Silvibacterium dinghuense: one gene and its partner. The protein of the gene in region 2 binds, or shares a complex with, the protein of the main gene of each other region. Links are inferred from orthologs where the notes say so. Each region holds a gene or a part of one and is shown on either strand. Other genes may lie near its edges.

The links.
Region 1: the proteins of tig (region 2) and rpsG are in contact, whole or in part, in a crystal structure (PDB 3GTY), measured with the Thermotoga maritima proteins. The link is inferred for Silvibacterium dinghuense from one-to-one orthologs. Residues at the interface, in WP_004081061.1 of Thermotoga maritima: Glu122, Val124, Val129, Leu130, Tyr133, Glu188, Gly259, Ile262, Tyr263, Glu266, Ser270, Glu273, Gln274, Glu277, Arg308, Gln311, Ile312, Ser315, Tyr316, Glu325, Arg329, Arg336, Leu363, Phe366, Trp367, Arg373, Leu377, Arg381, Leu384, Glu387; in WP_004081843.1 of Thermotoga maritima: Lys34, Lys52, Lys55, Glu59, Arg62, Gln63, Glu66, Asn67, Lys69, Val71, Arg95, Ala109, Lys110, Lys111, Gly112, Arg113, Pro114, Glu117, Glu121, Ile124, Ala125, Tyr127, Asn128, Asn129, Thr130, Gly131, Lys135, Asp139, Arg142, Met143.

What each region holds. Positions count from the first base shown.
Region 1 is NZ_SDMK01000005.1:943-4,065, forward strand. What follows is about bases 205-3,009. They hold rpsG (30S ribosomal protein S7), read right to left. Parts: upstream 1,940-3,009; coding sequence 1,469-1,939; downstream 205-1,468. Other genes in these bases: fusA (elongation factor G), read right to left, coding at 205-1,362; rpsL (30S ribosomal protein S12), read right to left, coding at 2,045-2,449. In the rest of the region: more of fusA, read right to left, coding at 1-204; ESZ00_RS17870 (epoxide hydrolase family protein), read right to left, coding at 3,096-3,123.
Region 2 is NZ_SDMK01000001.1:833,370-836,577, forward strand. Bases 83-2,972 are described here. They hold tig (trigger factor), read left to right. Parts: upstream 83-772; coding sequence 773-2,173; downstream 2,174-2,972. Other genes in these bases: dgt (dGTP triphosphohydrolase), read left to right, coding at 83-463; clpP (ATP-dependent Clp endopeptidase proteolytic subunit ClpP), read left to right, coding at 2,259-2,849; clpX (ATP-dependent Clp protease ATP-binding subunit ClpX), read left to right, coding at 2,881-2,972. Outside these bases: more of dgt, read left to right, coding at 1-82; more of clpX, read left to right, coding at 2,973-3,208. UniProt on the Bacillus subtilis protein: Involved in protein export. Acts as a chaperone by maintaining the newly synthesized protein in an open conformation. Functions as a peptidyl-prolyl cis-trans isomerase.

The DNA of each region.
Region 1 (3,123 bases), on a different replicon or contig from region 2:
ACCCATGCCGCTGATGATGGTCTGGCCCGATTCCTGATCCGTGCGAACCTTGAAGGTCGGATCCTCGTCAGAGAGCTTGGCCAGAGCCATGCCCATCTTTTCCTGGTCGCCCTTGGTCTTCGGCTCGATGGCAACCGAGATGACCGGCTCGGGGAAGGTGATGGCCGAGAGCGCCACCGGAGCGGAAGGCACGCAGAGCGTGTCGCCCGTCTTGATATCCTTCAGGCCCACCACCGCGCAGATGTCGCCGGCCATGATCTCGGTGATGTCTTCACGCTTGTTGGCGTGCATCTTCACCAGGCGGCCTACGCGCTCCGTCTTGTTGGTGCGTGGGTTCAGGATGGTGTCGCCGGTCTTGAGCACGCCCGAGTACACACGGATGAAGCTCAGCTTGCCGAACGGATCGTTGATCAGCTTAAACGCCAGAGCCGACATCGGAGCATCGTCCGAGGTCTCACGGGTCAGAATCGTCGTCTCGTCGGAGGGATCGATACCCTGAACCGCAGGCAGATCGAGCGGGCTGGGCAGATAGTCAACCACCGCGTCGAGCAGCGTCTGGACGCCCTTATTCTTGAAGGCCGTACCGCACATGACCGGGAAGACGTGCATGCCGATGGTCGCCTTGCGCAAAGCGCTCTTCAGCTCTTCGACCGTCGGGGTCTCACCCTCAAGGAACTTGTGCAGCATGTCGTCGTCATTCTCGGCGACGGTTTCGATCAGCTGCATACGGAAGGCTTCCGCCTTCTTGAGCAGGTCGGCCGGAATCTCTTCGACCGAGTATTCCGCACCCATCGTTTCGTCGTGCCATACGATGGCGCGCATCTCGATGAGGTCGATTACACCCTTGAACTTGGCTTCGGCACCGATCGGAATCTGGATGGCCACCGCACGGGCGCCGAGGCGCTTGCGGATGGTCTCGATCACATGCTCAAAGTCCGCGCCGGCCTTGTCCATCTTGTTCACAAAGCAGATGCGGGGAACCTTGTACTTATCACCCTGGCGCCACACGGTCTCGGTCTGGGGCTGCACGCCGGAAACCGAGTCGAACAGCGCAACCGCGCCGTCGAGCACGCGGAGCGAGCGCTCCACCTCGGCCGTGAAATCCACGTGGCCGGGGGTGTCGATGATGTTGATGCGGATGCCCTTCCAGTTGCAGGTCGTGGCAGCCGAGGTAATCGTGATGCCGCGCTCCTGCTCCTGCTCCATGTAATCCATGGTCGCAGTGCCTTCGTGCACTTCACCGATACGGTGCGTGATGCCCGTATAGAAAAGGATGCGCTCGGTGGTCGTCGTCTTTCCGGCGTCGATGTGCGCCATGATTCCGATATTCCGGCAACGAGTAAGAGGTACTTGGCGAGCCACGGTATTCTTCTCTCTCTACTTCTCTCGGACCGCAGGCCCGAGGTTGAAATCCAGTTGCTATGCAGGCAGGGCGCGCGATGCGCGCCTTATGCCTGGACGGCCAGTCTTACCAGCGATAGTGCGCGAAGGCCTTGTTTGCCTCGGCCATGCGATGAACGTCTTCCTTCTTCTTCATCGCCGCGCCGCGGCCATTCGCCGCGTCCAGCAGCTCAGCCGAAAGCTTGTCGATCATGCCCTTTTCACCGCGGGCGCGGCCGTAGCCGACCAGCCAGCGGATCGCGAGCGAGGTGCGGCGCTCGGGGTTCACTTCGATCGGCACCTGATAGTTCGCGCCGCCCACACGCCGCGTCTTGACCTCGAGCAGCGGCTTGCAGTTTTCGACGGCCTTCTTGAAGAGCGTCAGCGCATCCGCGCCGCCCTTGGCTTCCAGGTTCGTCATCGCGGTATAGAAGATCGTCTGCGCGGTCGACTTCTTGCCGCCCCACATCATCGAGTTGACAAACTTCGTCACGAGCGTCGAGTTGTAAACCGGGTCGGCAGCGACCTCACGCTTGGCGATATGACCTTTTCTAGGCATAAATCTTCAATCTCTCTCTGAAACTAAGCTTCGTTTCTTTGGCCAACCCGCTGGCTTGCGACCAACGGGAGCGCCGCGCGCAGCTTATCGCCGCGCGCGCAGCGCCTACTTCTTCTTGCCGCCTGCGGCCGGAGCACCGGCCTTGGCGCGCTTGGCGCCATACTTCGAGCGGCTCTGCGTACGCTTGACCACGCCGACCGAGTCGAGCGTGCCGCGAACAATGTGATAACGAACACCCGGCAGATCCTTCACACGGCCACCGCGGATGAGCACGATCGAGTGCTCCTGCAGGTTATGGCCTTCGCCGGGGATGTACGACGTCACTTCGATGCCGTTCGTCAGGCGCACACGGGCAACCTTACGGAGCGCCGAGTTCGGCTTCTTGGGCGTCTGGGTGTAAACGCGCGTGCACACGCCACGACGCTGCGGCGAACCCTGCAGCGCAGGCGATGCCGTCTTGTACCGCGGGGCCGTACGGCCCTTTCTTACCAGCTGACTGAATGTAGGCAATCCAGACTCCTTGCAAATCCAAACCGATGTAATACTTCCAAAATCAAATTCCAGGCACCATCGAGCAGCCCGACCGACTCCCGCCGCGCAGGATCTCTCGCATATCCGGCCCACAATCCATGCCCGGAAACATCCGAAACATGGGGGAGCCGCCCACTGCGCCCGCCTATCCCTATCCCAGCCTTCAATCCCTGACAAGAATCCCGACGGTGGCCGAGCGCAGCCTCGGAACCCTGAAAAAACGGGCTCATCCAGCTGGCCAACTCCGTTTCGCTGATTCCGGCCCCCATAGCCCGCCAAGGTGACGGGTGTCGAAGGCATCCATGCGATCCGTGCTGCGATCAACCCCTGCCCTACGTTCGTACCCCGGCAGGGGCTTCACAGAAATTCCGCGCCGGAGATCCACTTGCTGCCGGCTGCTTCTGTGACGGTTACTACCTGAGAGTCTCACTCGCCGCCATACATAGACGGAAAATAAGCACACTCGTGGAACCTTTTAAGAATAGCAATGGGAATCCGGGGCGTCAATAAAATCGCGGTACCGGCAGATAAAAATTCATGCTTTCCCACATCTTTTCCACGCAAAGGAACACTGCCCGGCACAAAATGACCCTTCCGGCCAGCCATAAAGCCATAAAGATGTCCATCAACCCCGGAGAGGACGAAAGAATGCG
Region 2 (3,208 bases):
GTTCTGGGAGCCGATGCTGGCGAAGTATCCTGATGCGCGGGACAAGCTGGTCTTCAACGAGGCGCTCAAGCGCATGCTCAATGCGCTGGTCGGTGACCTGATCGCGGAAACCGCCCGCCGTGTCGAATCCGCCGGCGCGCTCTCGCTCGACGCCATCCGCCATCATCCCGAACGGCTGGCCGCACTCTCACCCGAAATGGAAGCCCTGCGCGTCGAAGCCAAGGCCTTTCTTTCCGAGCGGCTTTACCGCTCGCCGGAGCTGGCCGAGGGCCGGTCTGAAGCCGAGAAGGTGGTCGCCACACTCTTTCAGGCCTGGGTCGAGGAACCTTCGCGAATGCCTGCCGGCCAGCTGCCGGACGTTGAAACCGAAGGCGCGCCGCGTGCCGTCGCCGACTACATCGCCGGCATGACCGATCTTTATATCCTCGGCCGCTACGAGGAGTTCCTGGATTCGGAACGGTAAATCCCTACCCGCCTGTTGTTTTGTCCCAAACTGCAGATTCCTCCACTGCGCGAGACGAAAAAACCGTCTCGCTTCGGTTGGAATGACAACGTGGGGGGAGGACAAGTCCTCCATTCTGCACACAGCCGGAGCGGAACCAACGGGAGCGGAAGCCGAAGGCGGTTCGCCCTGCGCGCAGCAGTCCACTTGCTGGCTGGGCGGAAGCTCCGTACCATAAGTAGAAGCGTCCACCGCTGCGTCTTCGCCGGAGTAACGGCCCGTTCGAACGCATGCAAACCATATGGACGGACACATCTGGAAGGCAATACGTTGAGCACAACTGACACTGTCGAAAACACTCCGAACGCCGCCGAGCCCACCGCAGAGGCGCATGACCACGCGCACCACGACCATGACCATGACCACGCGCATCACGATCATGCGCATCAGCATGGCCCGGCCCTGAATCCCGAAGTCACCCGCGAGGTGGAAGTCGAGATTCCCGCCGACGAAGTCTCGAAGGCCTTCCGCACCGTCATCAAGCGCTACCAGAAGCAGGCGCGCATCCCCGGCTTCCGCGCCGGCAAGGTGCCCGAGACGCTGATCAAGAGCCGCTTCAACGACGGTATCCGCCAGGACGTGGTCGAGGCCGTGCTGCCCGCGCATTTCCGCAGCGCGATCGACGCCCAGGGCATCCAGCCCGTCTCCCAGCCGCAGGTCACCGACCTGGAGCTCGAGGACGGCAAGCCGCTCAAGTTCAAGGCCGTCTTCGAAGTTCTGCCCGAGATCCACATCGACGGCTATCAGGATGTGAAGGTGGAGAAGTCCGTCTCCGAGCTAACCGATGAGGAGTTCAACGCCGAGCTCAACCGCGTCATCGATTCGCGCTCGACTCTCGAGCCGGTCGAAGAAGAGCGTGAGATCGTCGACGGCGACTTTGCCGTAATCAGCTTCAAGGGCCAGATCCAGGGCGAAGAGCCTGCTGCCGGTGAGCAGCCCCTCGAAGGCACCGACGTGCCGGTCGAAGTGGGCGGCGAGAATACCCTGGCAGCCTTCAACGACGCCCTCCGCGGCTCGAAGCCCGGCCAGGAACTGAAGCTCGAAGTGGCCTACCCGGCCGAGTTCGGCGATCGCCGCCTCGCAGGCAAGACCGTCTCCTACGAAGTCGAGGTGAAGGCCATCAAGAAGAAGATCTCCCCCGAGCTGAACGACGACTTCGCCAAGGAGCTCGGCGACTACGAGGGCATCGAAGACTTCAAGGCCAAGCTGCGCGAGCACCTGGCCAACGACAAGGATCGCCGCGCCAAGGCCGAGACCCGCGACAAGCTGGCCGAAGCCCTGATCGCGAAGTTTACCTTCCCGGTTCCCGAGTCGCTGGTGCAGAACCAGGTGGATGCACGCCTCGACCGCGGCCTGCGCGCCCTGGCGCAGCAGGGCATGAACCCCGAGGACATGCGCAAGCTGGACTTCGCACGCCTGCGCGAGGCGCAGCGCGACTCGGCCGTGAACGAAGTGAAGGCCACGCTGATCTTCGACAAGATCGCTCAGACCGAGAATGTCGAAGTCTCCGACGAAGAGCTTGAAAACGAGCTCCAGCTCATCTCGCTGCAGACTCGCGAACCCCTGGAAACGCTCCGTGAACGTTTGACGAACGATGGGGCGCTGGCTAGAATTCGTGAACAACTACGCAGGGAAAAGACAGGAAATCTGCTCTACGAGCGGCTCGCTTAAGTGTAGATTTCTGGCCTGCGGAGAGCGCGATCTCCGCAGGCTGTAACGTCACCTGATCGCGGAAGGATTGAGAGTAAGGCAGGATATGGCACTCGTACCCATGGTCATCGAGCAGACGAGTCGCGGCGAACGCGCCTACGACATTTATTCCCGTCTGCTTCGCGATAACATCATCTTCCTCGGCACGCCCATCGACGACCAGATCGCCAACCTCGTGATCGCCCAGATGCTTTTCCTCTCGGGTGAAGATCCGGAAAAAGATATCCAGCTTTACATCAACTCCCCGGGCGGCTCCATCACCGCGGGCCTCGCTATCTATGACACGATGCAATACATCAAGAACAACGTGGTGACCTTCTGCATCGGTCAGGCTGCCAGCATGGGCGCATTCCTGCTCATGGCCGGCACTCCGGGCAAGCGTTTTGCGCTGCCCAACTCGCGTATCCTCATTCATCAGCCGTCCATGGGCGGGCTCTCCGGCCAGGCCACGGACATCGACATTCACGCGCGCGAAATCCTGCGCATTCGTGAAATCACCAACACTCTGATGTCGAAGCACACGGGCCAGTCGCTCGAGCGTATCGAACGCGACGTGGAACGCGATTTCATCATGAACGCCCCCCAGGCCAAGGAATACGGCATTATCGATGAAATCATCGATCGGCCGCGAACCTAGCCCTTTTCGGGCAAGTTGAAGGAGCAGAAGCATGAAAACGCGCACCGGTTCGGACGATACTCTCCGTTGTTCGTTCTGCCATAAATCGCAGGACGCTGTCGCAAAGCTGATTTCTTCGCCCAGCGATTATCCGCGTGCGTATATCTGCGATGAGTGCGTCGCGGTCTGTAACTCCATCCTGGAGGACGACCGCGGCGAGGCTCCCGCAGGTGCAGCACCGGCGCATCTTCCCAAGCCGCTGGAAGTCAAGGCTTTCCTCGACGAGTACGTCATCGGCCAGGATACGACCAAGAAGAAGCTCGCCGTCGCTGTCTATAACCATTACAAGCGCATCCAGATGAACCGGACGCGCGGCAACG